Regions from separate parts of the Actinomadura sp. NAK00032 genome, predicted to be linked through region 3. Evidence: riboswitches for the same ligand, from Rfam matches in the RefSeq annotation. Region 3 holds a riboswitch; each other region holds the start of a gene.
The links. Region 3 has a riboswitch for cobalamin ahead of HUT06_RS24845 (ABC transporter substrate-binding protein). Riboswitches for the same ligand answer to the same signal wherever they lie in the genome.
Positions count from the first base shown of each region.

Region 1: linked by a shared signal. The riboswitch ahead of bluB (5,6-dimethylbenzimidazole synthase) and the one ahead of HUT06_RS24845 (ABC transporter substrate-binding protein) in region 3 are both predicted to bind cobalamin.
Region 2: linked by a shared signal. The riboswitch ahead of cobN (cobaltochelatase subunit CobN) and the one ahead of HUT06_RS24845 (ABC transporter substrate-binding protein) in region 3 are both predicted to bind cobalamin.
Region 4: linked by a shared signal. The riboswitch ahead of HUT06_RS41805 (ribonucleoside-diphosphate reductase subunit alpha) and the one ahead of HUT06_RS24845 (ABC transporter substrate-binding protein) in region 3 are both predicted to bind cobalamin.

Region 1 covers NZ_CP054932.1:1,327,955-1,331,849, forward strand. Annotated here, with positions in the region: gene HUT06_RS06275 (SDR family NAD(P)-dependent oxidoreductase) at 180-917, opposite strand; gene HUT06_RS06280 (TetR/AcrR family transcriptional regulator) at 1,031-1,654, shown strand; gene HUT06_RS06285 (NUDIX domain-containing protein) at 1,651-2,097, shown strand; cobalamin riboswitch at 2,116-2,310, shown strand; gene bluB (5,6-dimethylbenzimidazole synthase) at 2,342-2,968, shown strand; gene HUT06_RS06295 (glycosyltransferase 87 family protein) at 2,865-3,895, opposite strand, start outside.
Region 2 covers NZ_CP054932.1:5,722,140-5,726,034, reverse strand. Annotated here, with positions in the region: gene cobJ (precorrin-3B C(17)-methyltransferase) at 1-192, opposite strand, end outside; gene HUT06_RS26720 (precorrin-8X methylmutase) at 192-812, opposite strand; gene HUT06_RS26715 (precorrin-3B synthase) at 809-1,903, opposite strand; cobalamin riboswitch at 1,975-2,098, shown strand; gene cobN (cobaltochelatase subunit CobN) at 2,151-3,895, shown strand, end outside.
Region 3 covers NZ_CP054932.1:5,329,682-5,333,576, reverse strand. Annotated here, with positions in the region: gene HUT06_RS24850 (iron ABC transporter permease) at 1-838, opposite strand, end outside; gene HUT06_RS24845 (ABC transporter substrate-binding protein) at 844-1,833, opposite strand; cobalamin riboswitch at 1,962-2,092, opposite strand; gene HUT06_RS24840 (iron ABC transporter permease) at 2,225-3,331, shown strand; gene HUT06_RS24835 (ABC transporter ATP-binding protein) at 3,339-3,895, shown strand, end outside.
Region 4 covers NZ_CP054932.1:9,055,743-9,059,637, forward strand. Annotated here, with positions in the region: gene HUT06_RS41805 (ribonucleoside-diphosphate reductase subunit alpha) at 1-2,181, opposite strand, end outside; cobalamin riboswitch at 2,320-2,464, opposite strand; gene HUT06_RS41810 (hypothetical protein) at 2,626-3,282, shown strand; gene HUT06_RS41815 (YcnI family protein) at 3,360-3,895, shown strand, end outside.

The DNA of each region.
Region 1 (3,895 bases), 4.0 Mb from region 3:
TTCTGTCTTTGATGGACACGATCAGTTGCCTGGGTGTCCGCCGTGCTGGGGCATCGCGGGGCTCCCGTAGGGACGCGCGGCGCCGGTTGCCCCGCCGACAGGGTCCGTCCCACCAGTTTGGTTCCTGCTGCCTTGGTCGGAGGCCGTTCATGCGGTCGGCGGGGTGGTGGGGTGGGCTGTTATTGGGTCTGGTCGGTTGGGCGGATGAGGATCTCGTTGACCGCGACGTGTTCAGGCTGCGTGAGTGCGTACACGACGGCGTTGGCTATGTCTTCGGGTTGGAGTGTGCGCATGGCCGAGGCCATCTGCTGGGCGGTTGCTCGGCTTGCCGGGTCGGAGATGTGGTCGGCCAGTTCGGTGGAGACGAAGCCCGGTTCCACCAGGACCACGCGCACGCCCTGGGTGGTGACTTCCTGCCGGAGTGCCTCGGAGAAGGCGTTGACGCCGAACTTCGTCGCGGCGTAGACGCCGCCGCCCGCTGATGCGATCCGTCCTGACGTCGAGGAGACCTGGAGGACGGTGCCCTTGCTCTCCAGGAGGTGCGGCAGGGCCGCGTGGACCGCGTACATCGAGCCGAGCAGGTTCGTTTCGACCATGCGGGTCCATTCGGTGGTGTCGGCGCCCGCGATCGGGCCGCTGAGCATCACCCCGGCGTTGTTCACCAGGACGTCCAGGCCGCCGAAGTGTTCGACGGTCGCGGCGACCGCGGCCTGCACTGACCGTTGGTCCGTCACGTCCAGGTCGAGGGGGAGCACCTCGCCCGGTGCCTTGTCCGCCAGGGCCGTCAGGCGGTCGGCTCGGCGGGCGCCGGCGGCCAGGCTCGCGCCGGCGGTGGACAGGGCCAGTGCGGTCGCCTCGCCAATGCCCGAGGACGCTCCGGTGACCAGGATGACCTTTCCGGCGAGCGTGTCGTTCATGTCGTGTCCTTTCGTGGCCCACCTAAGCGGACCGGGTGGTCACCTTAGCCTAGCTCATAAGCGGACCGATTGGTCACCTTAGATAGAGTGGGCGCTGGAGGAAGGAGCGGCACATGGCCAGAACCGTCCCGTCGCGCAGTGACGCGGTGCGCAATCGGCGGCTGCTGCTGGACGCCGCGGCCCGGACGTTCGCCGAGCGCGGGGTCGAGGTGTCCATCGGGGAGATCGCGGAGTGCGCCGGGGTGGGCAAGGGCACGGTCTTCCGGCACTTCTCCTCCAAGGCCGATCTGCTCGCGGCGATCATGCTCGGCATGCTGGACGAGCTGGAGAGCACCGGGACCGCGCTGCTGGAGGACGACGATGCCGGGCGGGCGCTGCGGGAGTTCATGGCCGCCGGGGTGGAGATCTTCGTCAGGGACCGGGCGTTCTGCGAGGTCGTCGGCCGTCCGTCGCTGCAGAGCGAGCAGGTGCGGGAGGCGATCCAGCGGCTGCGCGACGTCGCGGAGGAGATCACCGACCGTGCCCGGCGGCAGGGGGCCGTGCGGCCGGACGTCACCGGCACCGATGTGGTCCTGCTGCTGACCGGCATCCAGCACACGGCGGCGCCGCTGCTGGACCATGAGCCGCAGGCCTGGCGGCGTTATCTCGAACTGGCCCTCGACGGGCTTTCCGCCGGCTCGCGGCCGGACCTGCCCTACCCGCCGCCGGGGCGGCTGTCGCTTGGTCCCGGCGTTTGAGTCCGCCCAGGATTCGTGTCGCCGCTTATGTGGTCAGGTACGGCTCCGGTCCTGAGCTGCTCGTCTTCGACCACGTCGGCATGCCGGACGCGGGGACTCAGGTGCCTGCGGGTGGTGTGAGGGGCGGCGAAGATCTGGTGCGTGCCGTTCTGCGGGAGGTTTTTGAGGAGACGGGGCTTGGCGATGTCTCGGTTGTTCGGCGTGTTGCTGTTGAGGAGAAGCCGCATCCTTGCACTGGCGAGCCTCGCAAGACGTCGTTTTTTCATCTTGTCGCGGGGGCGTCCGTGGCGGATGCGTGGGAGCACGTGGTGGACGGTGATGGCGGCGATGCGGGGTTGAGGTTTGCGTGCCGGTTCGTGGCGTTGCCGTTGGTGCGGCCGCTCGCGGACGACCAGGGGGCTTGGCTGGGGCTCATCGACCCGGCCTTCGGTCGTGAGCGTTGACGGCGGTAGGGTCGCCGGTGGCATGAACTGATGCGGGGTGCCCCTTCGTGGGGAGAATCGGGAAGCCGGTGTGAATCCGGCACGGGCCCGCCGCGGTGACCGGGGAGCTGCCGTCCACGCGCGTTTGCGCGGCCACTGGCCGGAAGGCTGGGAAGGCGGGCGGCCGGCGTCGATCCGGGAGTCCGAAGACCGGCCCCGCTCCACGCGGCCGCCCTGTGGCGGCCCGACGCAGCGGGAGCCTGCCATGGAGCTTTACGACGTCATCCACCGCCGCCGCGATGTGCGTGCCGAGTTCACCGGTGCGCCCATTGCCCGGGACGTTCTCGACCGGGTGCTCGCGGCGGCGCATGCCGCGCCGAGCGTGGGGCTGTCGCAGCCCTGGGATTTCATTCTGGTGAGGGATGCCCGGCTTCGGCGTGCCTTTCATGAGCATGTCGAGGGGGAGCGGGCCGTATTCGCTCGCGGTCTGCGTGGGGACGCCGCTGAGCGGTTCGCGAAGATCAAGATTGATGGGGTTCTGGAGTCTTCCCTTTCCGTTGTGGTCACTTACGACGCCGCTCGGGGCGGGCCTGCGGTTCTGGGACGGCACGCGATCGCGGACGCGGGGCTGTACTCGGTCTGCCTGGCCATTCAGAACCTGTGGCTGGCCGCTACGGCGGAGGGCCTCGGCGTGGGGTGGGTGTCGTTCTACCGGGAGGCCTATCTGCGTGAGTTGCTCGGCATTCCGGTGGACGTTCGTCCGGTCGCCTGGCTGTGTCTTGGGCCGGTCAGCCGTCTGCAACCCGCTCCGGATCTCGAACGGCACGGGTGGCGGCAGCGGCGGGCACTGGACGCCGCTGTTCACCTTGACCGGTGGGCGGGGCGGTCTTGAGGCGGATCGCCATGTGGGCCAGGAAGGCCATGCCGGCCAGCAGGTAGCAGTTGGCGATCGGGGTCAGGAAGATGTGGAAGCCGTATTGGAGCGGGTGGCCGTTGTGGGGCGTCCACCAGAGGGGTGAGAGCGCGAAGAGGACGTAGGCGGCCAGGGCGGTTTTGCGGTTGCCGTTTCTGAGGAGTACCGCCAGGGCCGGGACGATCCATACCCAGTGGTGCGCCCAGGAGATGGGGGAGACCAGTAGGCCGGTGGCCCCTGTTACCGCCGTTGCGGCCAGCCAGTCGCCCCGCCTGGCCCATAGGACGGCGATCGCCAGGCCGATCGCGCCGATCGTCAGGGGGATGGCGGTGTACCAGTCGCCTACTTCGGCCGTCCCGCGCAATATGCGGGTCAGCGTGCCGTAAGGGGATTGATTGCTGATGTACGGGACGCCCACGCGGGACGTGTCGTAGAAAGTGTCCAGCCAATAGACGCGGGACGCTTCCGGGGCGATGGCGTAGGCGAGCAGGGTGCAGGCGGCGAAGGTCGCCGTCGCGGTCACGGCGTCTCTCGTGCGCCTTGTCAGCAGGAGCAGGACGACGAAGACGGCCGGGGTCAGTTTGATCGCGGTCGCGATGCCGATGGCGATTCCGGCGGGGCGGCCCTGGGCGGCGCGGTGCATGTCGGCCAGGACCAGGGCCAGCAGGAAGAGGTTGACCTGGCCCAGGAAGAACGAGTGGTAGACCGGTTCCAATAGGAGGCCGGCCGCTACGACCGCGATGAGAGGAGCCCGCCGGCCGGTCAGTCTCAGAGCCGCCCGGCAGGCCCAGATGAAGGCGGCCAGCGCGGCGAATTGCCAGATCACGCGGGCCACGGTCAGGGGTAGCAGGGAGAGGGGAGTGAAGAGAGCGGCGAAGAACGGGGTGTTGGTGAACCAGTGGTCGG
Region 2 (3,895 bases), 390 kb from region 3:
CGGGTAGACGAGCTGCTCCTCGATCCGGCCGTCCCGCAGGTACGGTTCGGCGGCCGACCGGGCGATGCTGCGGCCGTGCCGCGCGCAGTGGAAGGCGACCACGTCCGCCTCGCCGATCAGCCGCGCCGCCTTGACCGTGACCAGCTCCGGATCGCCGGGGCCGACGCCCACGCCGAACAGCCGTCCCGCCATCACTCCGCCTCACTGGCGACGGCGTTGACCGCCGCCGCCGTCATCGCGCTGCCGCCGCGCCGCCCGCGCACCACCAGGTGGTCGAGCCCGCTCGCGGCGAGCGCCTCCTTCGACTCGGCCGCGCCGATGAACCCGACCGGGATCCCGAGCACCGCCGCCGGACGCCCCGCGCCCGCCGCCACCAGCTCCAGCAGCCGGAACAGCGCGGTCGGCGCGTTGCCGATCGCCACGACCGACCCCTCGAGCCGGTCCAGCCACAGGTCGAGGGCCGCCGCGCTGCGCGTGGTGCCGAGCCGCTCCGCCAGCGCGGGCACCTCCGGCTCGCCCAGCGCGCACACCACGTCGTTGCCCGCCGGCAGCCGCGCGCGCGTGATACCGGACGCGACCATCCGCGCGTCGCACAGGACCGGCGCGCCGTCCAGCAGCGCCGCCCGCGCCCGCGCCACGACCCCCGGCGACCAGCCCAGATCCCGGACGAGGTCGGTCATCCCGCAGGCGTGGATCATCCGCACCGCGACGCGCGCGACGTCGTCCGGCAGGCCCGACAGGTCGGCCTCCGCGCGGATCGTCGCGAAGGACCGCCGGTAGATCTCGGCGCCGTCCCGGACATAGTCCATCACCGCTGCTCCTCAGGCATCCTCAGCACGACCGGGCCGCGGGGCGTCCCGCAGCGCCGCTCGCATCCCGCCCAGTGGACGGGCGTCTCGGGTGCGCGCTCCAGCCCGGCGACCCACCGCCGCGCCTCGCCCAGCACGTCGCCGCGCGACTTCGCGCAGCCGGGGCTCCCGGTGCAGGCGGTGACCCCGACCCACGGCGACGCGGCGTCGACCGCGAACCCCGCCGCCGCGAGCACCGCCGCGACCTCGCCGGCCTCGCCGGAAGTCAGATCCCGCAGCACGACGCTCCGCCACGGCGTGACCCGCACGCTGCCCGAGGACCCGGCGAGAGCCTCGGCCCGCGCGCCCGACAGCCGACCGAGCGGCGGCACGACCTCCAGCGCGACGAGCCCGTCCCGCTGCCGGACGATCCCGGCGTACGGGGGCCGGGGCTCAGGGGGCGCGCCGGGTTCCTCCGCACTCGCGCCGAGCCGTCCGGCGACGAGCCGCGCCCCGTCCGGGACCTCCGAGACCCGCCACGCGTCCCCCCGGACGTCGAGGAACGCCGCCGCGGCCGCGACCAGCGTCGCGACCGCGTCACCGGCGGGAACGGAGACCCGTGCCCCGGCGACGCGGAGGCCGTCCGGCGCGAAGGTCAGGTCGGCGTCCACGGCGGCCGCGTCGCCGGTGCCGTCGTCCAGCGCGAACAGGAAGCGGCCCGGCAGGCCGGCCAGCCGCGGGTTCGCGCACAGCGCCCGGTCGAGGGCCGCGACCAGCGGATCCGTCGCCAGGACGCCGTGCCGGCCGCGCCCGCCGAGCGGGGACGCGACGATGTTGCGCACCCGCTCGTGGGACGGCGACGGCAGCAGCCCCGCCGCCTCCAGGCGCGCCGCGAGCGCCGCCGGATCGCGGACGCCGCGCAGCTGCAGATTGCCGCGCGAGGTGAGTTCGATCACGTCGCGGCCCAGCTCGCGGGCGGCGGCGCCGAGCACTTCGAGCTGCGCGGACGACACCGCGCCGCCCGGCACCCGGACACGCGCCAGCGGCCCGTCGGCGGCGTTGTGGGTGCGCAGCGCACCGGGGCACGCGTCGGCGTGCGGTCTGACAATCGGCACGGGGAGGATGTTAACCACACTTTGCGGGCGGGCCGCGCTGCCGTACTGTTCTCCCCAGGCGATGGCAATGGGAGGAAGCCGGTGTGAATCCGGCGCGGTCCCGCCACTGTGACCGGGGAGCGAACCCCGCTTGAGGCCACTGTCCGCACGGACGGGAAGGCCGGGGCGAGCATCGATCCGGGAGCCAGGAGACTCCTGCCGTCGCGACACCCGCTACCGGGGCGAGGACCCCAGGGGAGGAACGGCCGTGTCCGCTGGCACCGTGCTGCTGCTGTCGACGTCCGACACCGATCTGCTGAGCGCCCGCGCGTCCGGCGCCGGCTACCGGCTCGGCAATCCCGCCCGGCTCACCGCCGCCGACCTGCCCGCACTGACCGAGGGCACGGGCCTCGTCGTGGTCCGGCTGCTCGGCGGGCGGCGCGTTTGGGAGGACGGGCTCGACGCGCTCCTCGCCGGCCCCCGCCCGGTGGTGGTCCTCGGCGGCGAGCAGGCCCCCGACGCCGAGCTGATGGAGCTGTCCCGGCTCCGCGGCGGGGTCGCCGCCGGCGTGTGCGCCGAGGCCCACGCCTACCTCGCGCACGGCGGGCCCGCCAACCTCGCCGAGCTGCACGCGTTCCTGTCCGACACCGTGCTGCTGACCGGGCGCGGGTTCGCGCCCCCGGCCGCGACGCCGACGTGGGGGCGGCTCGAACGCGAGCCCCGCACCACCGAGGGCCCCGTCGTCGGCGTGCTCTACTACCGCGCCCACCACATGGCCGGGAACACCGCGTTCGCCGAGGCGCTGTGCGCGGCCGTCGAGGACGCGGGCGGGCAGGCCATGCCCGTCTTCTGCTCGTCCCTGCGCACCGCCGAGCCCGCGCTGCTCGACACCCTCCGCCGGGCGGACGCGCTGGTCGTGACCGTCCTCGCGGCGGGCGGGTCCAGGCCCGCGACCGCCGGGGCGGGCGGCGACGACGAGGCGTGGGACGTCGGCGCCCTCGCCGCGCTCGACGTCCCGATCCTGCAGGGCCTCTGCCTCACCACCAGCCGCGCCGCCTGGGAGGACAGCGACGACGGCCTGTCCCCGCTGGACGCCGCGTCGCAGGTCGCGATCCCCGAGTTCGACGGCCGGATCATCACCGTCCCGTTCTCGTTCAAGGAGATCGACGAGGACGGCCTCACCGTCTACCGGGCCGACCCGGAGCGGGCGGCGCGCGTCGCGGGGATCGCCGTCCGGCACGGCCGCCTGCGGCACACCCCGCCCGCCGAGCGCCGCGTCGCGGTGATGCTGTCGGCGTACCCGACCAAGCACTCCCGCGTCGGGAACGCCGTCGGGCTCGACACCCCGGCGAGCACCGTCCGGCTGCTGGCCCGCCTCCGCGACGAGGGCCACGACCTGGGCGGAGGCTTCCCCGGCGTCGGCGACGACGCCGCGGGCCTGGACGGCGACGCGCTCATCCACGCGCTCATCGCCGCCGGCGGCCAGGACGAGGACTGGCTCACCGAGGAGCAGCTCGCGGGCAACCCCGTCCGGATCTCCGGCGCGTCCTACGAGCGCTGGTACCGGACGCTCCCCGAGGAACTGCGCGGCGAGATGGAGCTGCACTGGGGGCCGCCTCCCGGGCAGCTGTTCGTGCAGGACGGCGACATCGTCCTCGCCGCGCTCCGCGCCGGGAACGTCGTCGTCATGGTGCAGCCGCCGCGCGGCTTCGGGCAGAACCCCATCGCGATCTACCACGACCCCGACCTGCCGCCCAGCCACCACTACCTGGCCGCCTACCGGTGGCTGTCGGACGAGTTCGGCGCGCACGCCATCGTCCACGTCGGCAAGCACGGCAACCTGGAATGGCTGCCGGGCAAGGCGGCGGGCATGTCGGCGCGGTGCGGCACCGACGCCGCGCTCGGCGACGTCCCGCTGATCTACCCGTTCCTCGTCAACGACCCGGGGGAGGGGACGCAGGCCAAGCGCCGCGCGCACGCCGTCCTCGTCGACCACATGGTCCCGCCGATGGC
Region 3 (3,895 bases):
CGACGACCGTGCCGATCATCAGCGCGACCAGCACGAACGCGGCCGCGCGGAAGCGGTGCACGTCCAGGCCGAGGGACGCGGCCGCCTCCTCCCCGGCCAGCAGCAGGTTGAGCGGCCGCGACAGCCCGAGCAGCACCGCGGTCCCGGCGAGGACCGCGGCCGCCGGGATCCACAGGACGGTCCAGGTGGTGCCGGCCAGCCCGCCGAGCGTCCAGCGCAGCGCCGCCTCGGCGCCGCGCGGGTCGTCGGACGTGATGATCAGGTAGCTGGCGACCGCCGACAGCACCTCGGCGGTCGCGACGCCGGCCAGCACCAGCCGCAGGGTGGGCATCCGCCCGCCGGAGCGGGCCAGGAAGTACACCAGGACCAGCGCGAGCAGCGCGCCGCCGAACGCGGCCAGCGGCAGCGAGAACATCCCGAACCAGGCCGCGTGCAGCACCACGACCATGACCGCCCCGACCGTCGCGCCGGACGACACCCCGAGCAGCATCGGGTCGGCGAGCGGGTTGCGCACCAGCGCCTGCAGCGCCATCCCGCACACCGACAGGCCCGCGCCGACCACCCCGCACAGCAGCACGCGGGGGAGCCGGACGTCCAGCACGATCGTCTCGCGGACGGGCGGCCAGTCCGGGGCGGCCAGCGCCGGATGCAGGCGGTGCAGCAGGATGCCCCAGACCTGCTCGGGCGGCAGCCGGACCGAGCCCGCCGAGATCCCCGCCGTGGCCGCCGCCAGCACCAGCGCACCCAGCAGCGCCAGGACCAGCGGGTAGGGGAGCCGGCGGCGCGGAGCGGGCGCGGCCGCCGCCGTCCGGGCGCCGGAGCCGCGGGCTTCGGTCACGCCGGTCACGCGAAGCGGTCCGGGTGCAGTTGCCGGGCCAGCGAGGCCACCGCGTCCGCGACCCTCACGCCGGTCACCGTGGACGACAGCGGCAGCACCGCGAACCGCCGGTCCCTGATGGCGGGGACGTCCTTGAGCGCGGGATTGCTCAGCAGGAACTTCTTCTTGTCCTCGGCGGACTGCTCGCCGTAGTCGTAGATGAGGACGACGTCCGGTGCGCGCTCGGCGAACTGCTCGAAGGAGACGTTCCCGTAGGGCTTGTCCACGTCGGCGAACAGGTTGGTCCCGCCCGCCAGCCGGATCATCTCGTTGCCGATCCCGGCGCCGCCCGCGGTGAAGGCGGTCTTGTCCCCGCTGTCGTAGACGGCCACCTTGACCGGCGCGGCGCCCGACAGCGCGCGCTTCACCCCGTCCAGGACGGCGCGCATCAAGGCGATCCGCCGCTCGGCCCGGTCCGGGACACCGAAGACCTCGGCGACGGCCCGGATCTCCTCCTCGGCGGTGGCCGCGGTCACCGGCCCCGCCGGGCATTCCTCGATGTTGAGACGGGTGTCGATGCCCGCCTTCCGCAACGCGGCCCGGCCGCGGCCCGCCTTCTCGTCGAAGGCGCTCTTCCAGCCCCCGTACACGAAGTCGGGCTCGGCCGCCAGCAGCGTCTCGAACGAGGGGTACTCCCTGGAGATGACCTTCACCCGGTCGTAGGCCCGCCGGAACTCCGGCAGCACCTCGTCGTCCAGGTAGCCGGTCCCCACCATCGACTTCTCCAGGCCGAGCGCCAGCATCACCTCGGTCGCGTGCTGGTTGAGCGAGACCGCCCGCCGCGGCGGCCGCTGGTACGTGGTCGTCACCCCGCAGTTGGCGACCGTCACCGGGAACCCGTCCGGCGGCGAACCGGACGTCCCGCCCGTGACGCGCTCCGCGCCGCCGCAGCCGGCCGACAGCAGCACGAGCATCGCCAGGACGGCCAGCGCCCGCCCGCCGCGCACGCCGGTCACCAAGAGCGCCTTCGAGCGTGAGATGTGCGCCGCCGTCCGGCGCGGTGCCGGGCATGCCGAACCCATGGGCATACAGCCCCTCCTCTCTGGGGAGATCCGCCCCAGTCCGATCGAGGAGGCGACCGCGTGAGTCTCCTGGCTCTCGGGTCAACGCTCGTCCCGGCCTTCCCACCCGCGTGCGCGGGCAGTGGCATGGTTCGGGATCCGCTCGCCGATCACAGTGGCGGGACCGCGCCGGATTCGCACCGGCTTCCTCGTTCCGCCGTCGCCTACTCCGCACATCGTGACACATCCGGCAGGTGAGCGCCGCGTCACATGATGATCTCCCTTGACAGGACACTCCTGCATGTCATTAGTTACTGCATATAGCTCGCAATAACTGAGGGGATGCATGGTCTCGTCATCGGCGGTCCCGTCCGTCGCGCTGCCGGACTCCGGCGGCGACGACCTGGGGGCGTCCTCCCGGCGGCGCCGGTACCTGCTGCTCCTGCTCGGGCTCGTGGCGGTCCTGCTCGCCACGGTCGTCGCCGCGGTCGCGATGGGCGCGGTGGCGGTGCCGCCCACGACCGTCCTCGACGTGGTCGGCCACCACCTGGTCGGCAGCCCGGCCGAGGTCACCTGGCGTCCGGCGCACGACTCGATCGTGTGGCGGGTCCGGTTGCCGCGCGTGCTGCTGGGGGCGGCGGTCGGCGCCGGGCTCGCCGTCACCGGCATGGCGCTGCAGGCGATGGTGCGCAACATGCTCGCCGACCCGTACCTGCTGGGCGTCAACTCCGGCGGCTCGGCGGGCGCGGCCGCCGCGATCCTGTTCGGGTTCGGCGCGGGGTGGGGCGAGCACGCGCTGCAGATCGCCGCGTTCCTGGGCGCGCTGGCCGCGTCGCTGCTGGTGTTCGTGATCGCCCGGACGGCCGGGCGGATCACCTCGACCCGGCTGCTGATGACCGGGGTGGCCGTCGGGTACGCGCTCTACGCGCTGACCAGCTTCCTGATCTTCGCGTCCGATTCGGCCGAGGGGTCGCGGTCGGTGCTGTTCTGGCTGCTGGGCACGCTGGCACTCGCGCACTGGTCGGCGCCCCTGTTCGTGGTCGTGGCGGCAGTCGTGCTGGTGACCGTCCTGCTCACGCTGTGGGGACGCCGGCTGGACGCGCTCGCGATCGGCGACGAGACCGCGCACACCCTGGGCGTCTCGCCGGCGGGGTTCCGCCTGGTGCTGCTGGTCCTGGTGTCCCTGGCGGTGGGGGTGCTGGTGGCCTCCTCGGGCAGCATCGGCTTCGTCGGGCTGGTGATCCCGCATCTGGCCCGGCGCGTCGTGGGGGCCACGCACCGCCGGGCCGTGCCCGTCGCCGCGCTCATCGGCGCGACGTTCCTGCTGTGGGCCGACCTGGCCGCACGCATGGTCCTCAGCCCGCAGGAACTGCCGATCGGCATCATCACCGCGCTGGTCGGCGCGCCGTTCCTGCTCATCCTGGTCCGCCGCCCGCACGCCGGAAGCGAGTGAGACAGCCATGATCGAAGGACGCGGGCTCAGCTACGCCTACGGCGCGGCGACCGTGGTGCGCGACGTCGACGTGCGGGCCGGGACCGGCCGGATCCTCGGGCTGCTCGGCCCCAACGGCAGCGGCAAGACGACGGTGGTCCGGATGCTCACCGGGATCGTGCCGCCCCGCAGCGGGCAGGTCCTGATCGACGGGCGCCCGCTGGACTCCCTGCCCCACCGCGAACTCGCCCGGCGGGTCGCCGTCGTGCTGCAGGAGTCGGCGGGCGACCTGCCGCTGACCGTGGCCGACATGGTCATGCTCGGCCGGGCGCCGCACCAGTCGACGTTCTCCCGCAACGGCGCCGGCGACCACCGGATCGCGGCGGCCGCGCTGCGCAGGGTCGGCGCCCGGCACCTGGCGGACCGGGTCTTCGTCCGGCTGTCCGGCGGCGAGAAACAGCGCGTGATGATCGCCCGCGCGCTGGCGCAGCAGCCCGCGCACCTGGTGCTCGACGAGCCGACCAACCACCTCGACATCCGGTTCCAGCACGAGCTGCTCACCATGATCCGCGGGCTCGGCATCAC
Region 4 (3,895 bases), 3.7 Mb from region 3:
GTACATCGAGGAGAGCTTGCCGATCGTCGGCGTCTCCATGAACAGGTTCAGCGACTGCGACTGGTCGATGTAGGGGGTGCGGGCGGCGGCGAGGTCGATGAGGGCCTTCTGCGGCAGTTCCCAGGCCGTCCGGTAGCGGGCGCGGGTCTCCTCCGGGACGTCGACGAGGCCCTGCACGGAGCCGTTCGCGCGTTTGATCGCCTCGCGGACGGCCGGCGTCCACAGCCCGAGCGCCTTCAGCTCGGCCACCAGGTAGCCGTTGATCTGCAGGAACTCGCCGGACAGCGTCTCGCGCTTGAACAGGTTGGACACCTGCGGCTCGATGCACTCGTAGCAGCCCGCGATGGACGCGATCGTCGCGGTCGGCGCGATCGCGATCAGCAGCGAGTTGCGGAGCCCGACCGCGGCGACGCGCTCGCGGAGCGCGGCCCACTCGGCGGGACGGGCCGGCGCGGCGTCCGGGAAGTGGTCCAGGTGGAGCCGGCCGCGCGCGGTACGGGTCATGCCGTAGGCGGGCAGCGGCCCGTGCGCGGCGGCGAGGTCGGCGGACGCCCCGTAGGCGGCCAGCGCGATCTCCTCGGCGATGCGCGTCGACAGCGCGCGGGCCTCGTCGGAGTCGAACGGCAGGCGCAGCGTGAAGAAGACGTCGGCGAGACCCATCACGCCCAGCCCGACCGGACGCCACTTGCGGTTGGCCTTCTCCGCCTCCGGCGTGGGGTAGAAGCCCCTGTCGATGGTGCGGTCCAAGAAGCGGACGGCGGTGCGGACCGTTGAACGAAGCCGCTCCCAGTCGACCCCGGCGGGCGTCACGTGCGCGGCCAGATTCACCGATCCGAGGTTGCAGACGGCGGCCTCGCCATCGCTGGTCACCTCAAGGATCTCTGTGCACAGGTTGGAGAGGTGGACGACCCTCTTTTCGGGTGGTGTGGAGGGTCGCCCCTCCACGGGCGGCTCGCCGGGCTCGGCGGTCTGGTTGCAGGCGCGGTTGGCGGCGTCCTTGAACGTCATCCATCCGTTGCCCGTCTCCGCGAGGGTGCGCATCATGCGCCCGTACAGCTTGCGGGCCGGGACCTGCCGGACGAACCGTCCGTCCCGCTCCGCCGCCCGGTACGCCGCGTCGAACTCGTCCCCCCAGAGGTCGGCCAACTCGGGGACCTCCTTCGGGTCGAACAGCGACCAGGGCGCGTCGTCCTCGACGCGGCGCATGAACTCGTCCGGGATCCAGTTGGCGAGGTTCAGGTTGTGGGTGCGGCGCGCGTCCTCGCCCGTGTTGTCGCGCAGTTCGAGGAACTCCTCGACGTCGGCGTGCCACGGCTCCAGGTAGACGCAGGCGGCGCCCTTGCGGCGGCCGCCCTGGTTGACGGCGGCGACGGACGAGTCCAGCGTGCGCAGCCACGGGACGATGCCGTTGGAGTGCCCGTTCGTGCCGCGGATCAGCGAGCCCCGCGAGCGCACCTTCGTCCACGAGATGCCGATGCCGCCCGCGTACTTGCTGAGCCGCGCGACCTGCCCGTACCGCTCGTAGATCGCCTCCAGCTCGTCGCGCGGCGAGTCGAGCAGGAAGCACGACGACAGCTGCGGGCGGCGCGCGGCCGAGTTGAACAGGGTCGGCGAGCTGGGCAGGTACGACAGCGTGCTGAGCAGGCCGTACAGGTCCGCCGCCTCGTCCACCGTGTCGGCGAGGCCGCATGCCACGCGCAGCAGGAAGTGCTGCGGACGCTCCAGGACGAGCCGCGAACGCGGATGCCTCAGCAGATACCGGTCGTAGAGGGTGCGGAGCCCGAAGTACTCGAACCGGTCGTCGGCGCCGTCGTCGATGAGCGCGTCGAGTGCGGCGGCGTTGGCGGCGACGAACGCGGCCGGACCGTCCGCCAGCAGGCCCTCCCGGTGCCCGGCGGCGACCGACTCGGCGAACGCCGTGACGCCGGCGGACGCCGCCTCGTCCCGGATCCGGGCGCCGAGCAGCCGCGCGGCGACCTTCGAGTAGCCGGGTTCGGCGGCCACCAGGGCGGCGGCCTCGGCGATCGCGAGATCCCGCAGCGCCGCCGTGTCCAGCCCGTCGCCGGACCGGACGGCGGCCAGCACGCGCCCCGCCGCCACATCCGGTACCCCGGCGCAGGCGGCCTCGACCTCCCCGGCGATGCCCCCGGCCGCCGGTGCGTCGGCCAACACTTGTGTCACGTGCTTCTCCCCTCGCAAGCCGCCTCGCGGAGGCATGCGAACGGGACGCGACGGCATGCCGCGCTCCGCCCCCGGCCCACCCGCGAAGCCTGGACGTGTCGGCCCGAGGGGACGACCCCCGGACCTTCTCGTGCGGGCAGGTCTTCGGACTCGCGGGCGGCGCACCTGTCAGGCACGTCCTACTGGCCGTCGCTTCCCGGGCCCGGCGGGCCCAGTGCTCATGACGGCGGTCGTTCCCGCTCACCGCTGCGGGGCAGTCCCGGAATCGCACCGGGTTCCCTCTCACGACGCCCCCGCCGCCGGGCGGCGGGGGCGTACCAGCACGGGGTTGAACCCTACATCTTGTTTGCGATCAATGCGCAACCCCAAGATGTTGGGCGTGTCGCCGTGGGTTTCCGGGGTCGGGTACACGGTCGCGGACCGGGGTGGCACGATGGTGCCGTCATGTCGGAGCGTTCCCCGCAGCCCCTGTTCCGCGCCGCACGCGCGGTGGTGTTCGCCACCGTGTGCGTCGCGCTGGCGGCGCTCGGGCACGTCCTCGCAGGCGGGGCGGCCGTCCCGCTCTGGGCGGGGACGATGGGGTTCGGCGCGGTCGTCGGCGTGACGCTGATGCTGGCGGGCCATGAGCGCTCGCTCGGCACGATCCTGGGCGGGCTCCTCGGCGGGCAGTTCGCCCTGCACACGCTGTTCACGGGCGCAGCCGCCGATCCGGCCGCGCACCCCATGCCCGCCATGGCGGGCCACACCCCGGCGATGCACGCCGCCATGACCGACGCCGCCGCGATGCCCGGCGCCACCGCCGCGCATGGCGGCAACGGCCTGGCCATGACGCTCGCGCACTGCGTCGCCGCGCTGGTCGCCGCCTGGTGGCTGCGGCGCGGCGAACGGTCCGTGTGGACGATGGCCCGGCGGGTCGCCGCGGCCGCCGACCGTCCCGTCCGGCTGCTCCTCGCCCTGCTCACCATCGAACCGGCCGGGCCGCCGCGCCCGGCCGTCCCCGCCCCGGCGCCGGCCGCCGTCCCCGCCGTCGACCGCGCGCTGCGGCACCAGGTCGTCCGGCGGGGTCCCCCGTTCCGTTCGAGGGCGCTCGCGCACATCTGACGCGCGCGCCGTACGTCACCGGACGCCGATCCACGGCGCATCCGGCTCTTCCCGTACGACTCGAACGGAGTTCCCGCATGTCCTTCACCGTGCCCGCGCGCCGCGCCGGCGCCATCGTCTCCCTCGCCGCCCTCTCGGTGCTCGGGGCGGCCACGGCCGCGTCCGCGCACGTCACCGCCAACCCGAAGAGCGCCGAGCAGGGCTCCTACGCCAAGGTCTCGTTCCGGGTGCCGAACGAGCGCGACAACGCCGCCACGACCAAGGTCGTCGTGCACCTGCCCGTCGACCACCCGCTCGCGTCGGTGTCCGTCCGGCCGACCCCGGGCTGGACGGTGAAGGCGGAGAAGTCCAAGCTGCCGAAGCCGATCCAGTCCCACGGCGGCGAGCTGACCGAGGCCGTCACCACGATCACCTGGTCGGGCGGCAAGATCGAGGCCGGTCGGTTCGAGGAGTTCGACGTCTCCATGGGGCCGCTCCCGACCGACACGGACCAGCTGATGTTCAAGGCCGACCAGACCTACTCCAACGGCGAGGTCGTCAAGTGGGAGGAGGCGCCGGCCGAGGGCGCCGCCGAACCCGAGCACCCGGCGCCGACGCTCCAGCTCACCCCGAA